Regions from separate parts of the Streptomyces sp. NPDC002566 genome, predicted to be linked through region 2. Evidence: predicted binding sites of a transcription regulator. Region 2 holds the regulator's gene; the other holds the start of a gene.
What was found. The regulator HrcA, encoded in region 2, represses chaperone genes, less so after heat shock. The targets are predictions, from matches to a motif close to TTNGCACTCNGNNNNNCNGAGTGCNAA.
Positions count from the first base shown of each region.

Region 1: the regulator HrcA is predicted to act here: its motif matches at 1,358-1,384, upstream of groL (chaperonin GroEL).

Region 1 covers NZ_JBIARD010000005.1:125,586-129,715, forward strand. Annotated here, with positions in the region: gene thrC (threonine synthase) at 1-179, shown strand, start outside; gene ACFYXA_RS22170 (MoaD/ThiS family protein) at 243-518, shown strand; gene ACFYXA_RS22175 (cold-shock protein) at 971-1,174, shown strand; gene groL (chaperonin GroEL) at 1,546-3,168, shown strand; gene ACFYXA_RS22185 (NADH:flavin oxidoreductase) at 3,426-4,130, shown strand, end outside.
Region 2 covers NZ_JBIARD010000003.1:809,280-813,409, forward strand. Annotated here, with positions in the region: gene ACFYXA_RS16445 (nitronate monooxygenase) at 1-581, opposite strand, end outside; gene dnaJ (molecular chaperone DnaJ) at 637-1,773, opposite strand; gene hrcA (heat-inducible transcriptional repressor HrcA) at 1,774-2,790, opposite strand; gene ACFYXA_RS16460 (MBL fold metallo-hydrolase) at 2,954-3,679, shown strand; gene ACFYXA_RS16465 (DUF3097 domain-containing protein) at 3,711-4,130, shown strand, end outside.

The sequences.
Region 1 (4,130 bases), on a different contig from region 2:
GGGTGACCGTGGGCGTGACGCGCAAGCTGATCGAGAACGGTGTGCTGGACCCGGCGCTGACGACCGTCGTCCTCAACACCGGGGACGGTCTGAAGACCCTGGACGCGGTGGCCGGCACGGGGCTCACCGCGACGATCCGGCCGAACCTGGAGTCGTTCCGCGAGGCTGGTCTCGTCTAGTCCGTCCGTCGGGGCACCGGCCCCCGCGCCCGTCAGCAGTCTGCTTCACCGGAGGTCCTGAGCATGAGCGTCACCGTCCGCATCCCGACCATTCTCCGCACCTACACGGGCGGAGCGGCCGAGGTCACCGCCGAGGGCGGGACCCTCGGGGAGGTCATCGCCGACCTGGAAAAGAACCACACGGGCATCGCCGCCCGCGTTCTCGACGACCAGGGCAAGCTGCGCCGGTTCGTCAACGTGTACGTGAACGACGACGACGTCCGCTTCGAGCAGGGCCTCGAGACGGCGACGCCCGAGGGTGCGGGAGTTTCCATCATTCCGGCGGTCGCGGGTGGCTGAGCGGCGGTCCCTACCCGCCGGTAGTAACCGTCGGTAACAGTGATTACCGAGAGTTCATCGAATTGCCCTCTCCGCGAGAGAAGCGGAGGGGGCAATTCAGTGTGGTTGAGCGCGGTACAGTTGGGGAACCGGCCTCCGATTCAATGATCCGGAGCCTTTGATTTCTGCCTTACGTCCGACAAGAAGTAGCCAAAGTGTGTGCGCCTTCTGCGGCTTTTGTAACGTATGGGCAGTCCGACTTGCCCTGAATCCGGGCGAATTCTCACCACTTTCCGGACGGTGCGCGTCCAGAATTCTCGTCCGATTGACCTGTTGCAGACGGCAGTTGGACAGATACATTCAGCCGCGGTCGACGCGTTCCGGCGCACGCCCCCAACCAACTGGGGGGTGAGGTCTGACCCGGATCCGCGAAGTGTGGATCTGTGCAAGGGCCAGTAATAGGGGAGTTAGGCATGGCTCAGGGCACCGTCAAGTGGTTCAACGCGGAGAAGGGGTACGGCTTCATCGCGGTCGACGGTGGTGCGGACGTCTTCGTCCACTACAGCGCCATTCAGATGGACGGCTACCGCACCCTGGAAGAGGGCCAGCGGGTCGAGTTCGAGATCTCGCAGGGCCAGAAGGGCCCGCAGGCCGACATGGTTCGCGTCACCGCCTGAACGTTTCAAACGAAGGGCTCGCACCCCGCCGACGGGGGTGCGGGCCCTTCGTGCTGCCCGGCCGTGGATCCGGCCCTCGCGTCGGCCGCGCATCGGGCCGGGCCGCGGCCCCGTCCCGGCGGTTCCGGGGGCGCCGGCGGTGTTCGCGCATGGCCGACAGTCCCGGCGTATCCGACGAAGGCGCTTGCACTCGCCATGGCCGAGTGCTAATCATTGGCGTTAGCACTCTGAAGGTGAGAGTGACAACGAAGGACCGGGTCGGTGAGGCCCGCAGGCCGGGTGGGAAGGAACCACGAGGCCGGCGAGCCGTCCGTCGCGGGCGCGGGCGCGGTCCGAAGGAATCACCCCCAGTCCTGGAGGGACCACTTCACATGGCCAAGATCATCGCGTTCGACGAGGAGGCGCGGCGCGGCCTCGAGCGCGGCATGAACCAGCTCGCGGACGCCGTCAAGGTGACGCTCGGCCCCAAGGGCCGCAACGTCGTCCTCGAGAAGAAGTGGGGCGCCCCCACGATCACCAACGATGGTGTGTCCATCGCCAAGGAGATCGAGCTCGAGGACCCGTACGAGAAGATCGGCGCCGAGCTGGTCAAGGAAGTCGCCAAGAAGACGGACGACGTCGCCGGTGACGGTACGACCACCGCGACCGTCCTCGCCCAGGCCCTGGTCAAGGAGGGTCTGCGCAACGTAGCCGCCGGCGCCAACCCGATGGCCCTCAAGCGCGGTATCGAGAAGGCCGTCGAGGCCGTCTCCGGTGCCCTGCTGGAGCAGGCGAAGGATGTCGAGACCAAGGAGCAGATCGCTTCGACGGCCTCCATCTCCGCCGCCGACACCCAGATCGGCGAGCTCATCGCCGAGGCCATGGACAAGGTCGGCAAGGAAGGCGTCATCACCGTCGAGGAGTCGCAGACCTTCGGGCTCGAGCTCGAGCTCACCGAGGGCATGCGCTTCGACAAGGGCTACATCTCGGCGTACTTCGCCACCGACATGGAGCGTATGGAGGCCGTCCTCGACGACCCGTACATCCTGATCGCCAACTCCAAGATCTCCAACGTCAAGGACCTGCTCCCGCTCCTGGAGAAGGTCATGCAGTCGGGCAAGCCGCTGCTGATCATCGCCGAGGACGTCGAGGGCGAGGCCCTGTCGACCCTGGTCGTCAACAAGATCCGCGGCACGTTCAAGTCCGTCGCGGTCAAGGCCCCGGGCTTCGGCGACCGCCGCAAGGCCATGCTGAACGACATCGCCATCCTCACCGGCGGCGAGGTCATCTCCGAGGAGGTCGGTCTCAAGCTCGAGAACACCTCCCTGGACCTCCTGGGCAAGGCCCGCAAGGTCGTCATCACCAAGGACGAGACCACCATCGTCGACGGCGCCGGCTCCTCGGACCAGGTCGCGGGCCGTGTGAACCAGATCCGCGCCGAGATCGAGAACAGCGACTCGGACTACGACCGCGAGAAGCTCCAGGAGCGCCTGGCGAAGCTCGCGGGCGGCGTGGCCGTCATCAAGGCGGGCGCGGCCACCGAGGTTGAGCTCAAGGAGCGCAAGCACCGCATCGAGGACGCCGTCCGCAACGCGAAGGCGGCCGTCGAGGAGGGCATCGTCGCCGGTGGTGGCGTGGCCCTGCTGCAGGCCTCCCAGGTCTTCGAGAAGCTGGAGCTCGACGGTGACGAGGCGACCGGCGCCAACGCCGTGAAGCTCGCGCTGGAGGCCCCGCTCAAGCAGATCGCCGTCAACGGTGGTCTCGAGGGCGGCGTCGTCGTGGAGAAGGTCCGCAACCTCCAGGTCGGCCACGGCCTGAACGCCGCGACCGGTGAGTACGTCGACATGATCGCCGAGGGCATCATCGACCCGGCGAAGGTGACGCGCTCCGCGCTGCAGAACGCCGCGTCGATCGCCGCGCTGTTCCTCACCACCGAGGCCGTCATCGCCGACAAGCCGGAGAAGGCCGCGGCCCCGGCCGGCGGCGGCATGCCGGGCGGTGACATGGACTTCTGATCGACCTGACGGTTGATCGCCTGTCCTTCGGGCCGAGGGCGGCACTCCCTGCTGACGCAGGGGGTGCCGCCCTCGGGCGTTTCGGCTGCCGCGGCCGGCCTCCGGGGGCGGGCGGCCGGTGTGTGCGGGGGCGTGGGCGGGATCACAGGGTGGTGTGGTCGTGAGCCGGAATGCGGGAGGCGTCCCGGCCGGTTGAACCGTTCGCAGGAACTGAATGCATATGCACATACCAATGGTTACGTCGTGAGGAGCCCCACGTGAGCGTCACCCCGCCCACTTCCACCCGCGCTGCCGAGATCCTGTCCCGGCCGGTCACGATCAACGGCCTCACGGTCCCGAACCGCATCGCGATGGCGCCGATGACGCGCATGTTCTCCCCGGGCGGCGTTCCCGGCGACGACGTCGTGTCGTACTACGCCCGTCGCGCGGCCGCCGGCGTCGGTCTCATCGTCACCGAGGGTACGTACGTCGGGCACGACTCCGCCGGCCAGAGCGACCGGGTGCCCCGGTTCCACGGTGAGGAGCAGCTCGCGGGGTGGGCGAAGGTCGCCGAGGCCGTGCGCGCGGCGGGCGGCACGATCGTGCCCCAGCTCTGGCACATCGGGATGGTGCGCAAGGACGGCGAGCCGCCCTACGCGGACGCGCCCGCCGTCGGTCCCTCCGGCATCCGCGTCGACGGCGACGACGTCACCGGCAAGGCAATGACCCAGCGCGACCTGGACGACGTCATCGGGGCGTTCGCGCAGGCCGCGGCCGCCGCCGAGCGCATCGGCTTCCACGGCGTGGAGATCCACGGCGCCCACGGCTACCTCGTCGACCAGTTCCTGTGGGAGCACACCAACCGCCGCACCGACGCTTACGGCGGCGACCCGGTGGCCCGTACGAAGTTCGCCGCCGAGATCGTGGCCGCCGTGCGGGAGACCGTCTCGCCCGAGTTCCCGATCATTTTCCGCTACTCGCAG
Region 2 (4,130 bases):
ATGCCGGAGCCGTCGTTCTCGGGGACGTCCCGGTGGGTGCCCTGGTGACCGCCGGCCTCCACGCCCTGCACGATCACCGCGTCCGCGCCGGCCCGTTCCACGGCGAGCGCCTCCTCGACGGTCGTGGCCGTGACCAGCGTGACCGTCCCGGCCCTGCGCAGCGAGGCCAGCGCCTCGGGGCTCGGCACGCCGAAGTGGAAGGACACCGCCGCCACCGGGTCGTCGAGCAGCACGGCGAGCTTGGCGTCGTAGCCGTCGTCGCGCCCGCTGTCCGGGTCGCCGAGTTCCGTGCCGTACCAGGCGGCCTCGCCGGCCAGTTGGTGGGCGTACACCTCGACGGCGCCGGTCTCGGCATGCTCGGGCTGCGGCATGAAGAGGTTCACGCCGAAGGGCCGGGAGGTGAGCCCGCGCAACTGCTTGATCTCCCGGTACATCCCGTCGGCGGTCTTGTACCCGCCGGCGAGGAAGCCGAGCCCTCCGGCCTCGGACACGGCGGCGGCGAGCCGGGGCACGGAGACGCCGCCCGCCATGGGGGCCTGCACGATCGGATGGCGGAGAAGACCGGCCAGCGCGAAGGACATGACCGCATGGTGTCACGTCCCGGCGCCCTGTCCCGCCGGGGGCTCCGCCCCCGCCTCACCGCCCGTTGAAGGCGTCCTTCAGCCGGGAGAACAGCCCCTGCTGGCCGGGCTGGAACTGCCCCTGGGGGCGCTCCTCCCCGCGCAGCTTCGCCAGTTCGCGCAGCAGCCGCTCCTGCTCCGGGTCCAGCTTGGTGGGCGTCTGGACCTCCACGTGCACGATGAGGTCGCCGCGCCCGCCGCCGCGCAGGTGCGTCACTCCGCGCTGGTGCAGCGGAATGGACTGCCCCGACTGCGTGCCGGGCCGGATGTCGACCTCCTCCGGCCCGTCCAGCGTCTCCAGCGGCACCTTCGTGCCGAGCGACGCCGCGGTCATCGGGAGGGTGACCGTGCAGTGCAGGTCGTCGCCGCGCCGCTGGAACATCGCGTGCGGCAGTTCGTGGATCTCGACGTAGAGGTCGCCGGCCGGGCCGCCGCCCGGTCCGACCTCGCCCTCGCCGGCGAGCTGGATGCGGGTGCCGTTGTCGACGCCGGCCGGGATCTTCACCGTCAGCGTGCGCCGCGACCGGACCCGTCCGTCGCCCGCGCACTCGGGGCACGGGGTGGGCACCACGGTGCCGAAGCCCTGGCACTGGGGGCAGGGACGCGAGGTCATGACCTGGCCCAGGAAGGACCGCGTCACCTGCGACACCTCACCGCGGCCGCGGCACATGTCGCAGGTCTGGGCGGTGGTGCCGGGCGCCGCGCCCTCGCCGCTGCAGGTGGTGCAGACGATCGCGGTGTCGACCTGGATGTCCTTGGTGGTGCCGAACGCGGCCTCCTCCAGGTCCACCTCCAGCCGGATCATCGCGTCCTGCCCGCGCCGGGTGCGCGACCTCGGGCCCCGCTGGGACGCCGTGCCGAAGAACGCGTCCATGATGTCGGAGAAGTTGCCGAAGCCACCGGCGCCGAAGCCGCCCGCGCCACCGCCGCCGGCCTGGGAGAGCGGGTCGCCGCCGAGGTCGTAGACCTGCTTCTTCTGCGGGTCCGACAGCACCTCGTAAGCGGCGTTGATCTCCTTGAACCGCTCCTGGGTCTTCGGATCGGGGTTGACGTCCGGGTGCAGCTCGCGGGCGAGCCGCCGGAAGGCCTTCTTGATCTCTTCCTGCGACGCGTCGCGGCGCACGCCGAGAACGGCGTAGTAGTCCGTGGCCACTTACGACTCCGCCAGGATCTGTCCGACGTACCGTGCCACTGCGCGTACCGCTCCCATCGTTCCCGGGTAATCCATGCGGGTCGGTCCGACCACGCCGAGCTTGGCGACTGCCTCTCCGCCCGAACCGTAGCCGACCGACACCACGGAAGTGGAGTTGAGTCCCTCGTAGGCGTTCTCGTGCCCGATACGCACGATCATGCCCGAATCCCCCGCCTCGCCCAGGAGTTTGAGGAGCACGACCTGCTCCTCGAGGGCCTCCAGGACGGGCCGGATGGTGAGGGGAAAGTCATGTCCGAAGCGGGTGAGATTGGCGGTGCCGCCGATCATCAGCCGCTCCTCGTTCTCCTCGACGAGCGTCTCCAGCAGGGTGGAGAGCACCGTCGAGACCGTGCCGCGGTCCTCCGCCTCGAAGGCCTCAGGCAGATCCTCCACCAGAGGCGGCACATCGGTGAACCGGCGGCCCGCGACCCGGCTGTTGAGCCGGGCGCGCAGGTCCGCGAGCGAGGGCTCGCCGAACGGCGCGGGGCAGTCCACCAGCCGCTGCTCGACCCGCCCGGTGTCCGTGATCAGCACGAGCATGAGGCGGGCCGGGGCGAGCGAGAGCAGTTCCACGTGCCGCACCGTGGACCGGGTCAGCGACGGGTACTGCACGACGGCGACCTGGCGGGTGAGCTGCGCGAGCAGCCGGACCGTCCGCGCGACGACGTCGTCGAGGTCGACGGCGCCGTCGAGGAAGTTCTGGATGGCGCGCCGCTCGGGCGCGGTCATCGGCTTGACGCCGGCGAGCTTGTCGACGAAGAGCCGGTAGCCCTTGTCGGTGGGGATGCGTCCGGCGCTGGTGTGCGGCTGGGCGATGTAGCCCTCGTCCTCCAGGGCGGCCATGTCGTTGCGGACCGTCGCCGGGGACACGCCGAGGTTGTGGCGCTCGGTGAGCGCCTTGGAGCCGACCGGCTCCTCGGTGCCGACGTAGTCCTGGACGATGGCGCGCAGCACCTTCAGCCGTCGTTCACTCAGCATCCGCGCACACCTCCAGTGCTTCGTCCCCTTGGCGCCTTCCCTGGCACTCGTCACATCCGAGTGCCAGCGTTCCCCGGTCAGTGTACGGCCGTGGGGTGCGCGGGGGGCAAGGTCGGTCCGGTCGCATGCCGGCCGACGGGTTCGTCACGGTTAGCGTCGCGGTATGACGGTCACTTGGGAAGAGCTGGGTTGGGAGCAGGTCGCGGCGGGGGTCGGACGGCGGCGGCTGCCGGGCTGGGACTGCACGGCGGGGCTGGTCGTGGGGACCGGTGCGGTGCTGCTGATCGACGCGGGTTCGAGCCTCGCGGAGGGCGCACGGCTGCGGGCGGAGGCGGAGCGGCTCGCCGGACGCCGTGTGACTCATCTCGCGCTCACCCACCCCCATTTCGACCACGTGTTCGGGGCGGCGGCGTTCGCGGGCGCGGAGGTGTTCGCGGCGGTGGGCGCCGAGTCGGTGTTCGCGCGGGAGCGGGCCGAGCTGCACGCGGACGCGGTGCGCAACGGGCTGGACGAGGCGGCGGCGACGGAGGCCGTGGACGCCCTGGTGCGGCCCCGCCACCTGGTCTCCGGGGAGTGGACCCTGGACATGGGCGGCGGGCGTCAGGTCCTGCTGGCGAACGTGGGCCCCGGCCACACGGCGCACGACCTTGCGGTGCTGGTGCCGGGGTCGCCGGAGGCGGTGTTCTGCGGCGACCTGGTGGAGGAGTCCGGCGAGCCCCAGGCCGGGCCGGACGCGGTGCCCTCGCAGTGGCCGGCCGCCCTCGACCGCCTGCTCGCCCTCGGCGGCGCGGACGCGCGGTACGTGCCCGGTCACGGGGCGGTCGTGGACGCGGCGTTCGTGCGGGCGCAGCGGGACGCCCTGGCCGCCCGTTTCGGCGTGTCGCCGTGACAGCGCCTCGGCTTCTCCTATCGTCGTCCGAATGCGCCAGTACTCCGCCGATCTGACCCCGTCCTGGAAGAAGCCGCAGCCGGTCCCCGAGGTCGCGGCGGAGCCCGGCCTGGTGGTGGAGGAGCCCGGCAGCGGCTTCTGCGGCGCGGTGATCCGCTGCGAGGCGGGCACGGTCACCCTGGAGGACCGTTTCGGCAAGCACCGGGTGTTCCCGCTGGAGCCGCGCGGGTTCCTGCTGGAGGGCCGCACGGTGACCCTGGTACGGCCCGCGTCGGGCGGCCCGGCGCGACCCGCCCGCACGGCCTCGGGTTCGGTGGCCGTGCCCGGCGCACGCGCGCGTGTGGCCCGCGCCGGCCGGATCTACGTCGAGGGGCGGCACGACGCCGAGCTGGTCGAGAAGGTGTGGGGCGACGACCTGCGCGTCGAGGGCGTGGTGGTGGAGTACCTGGAG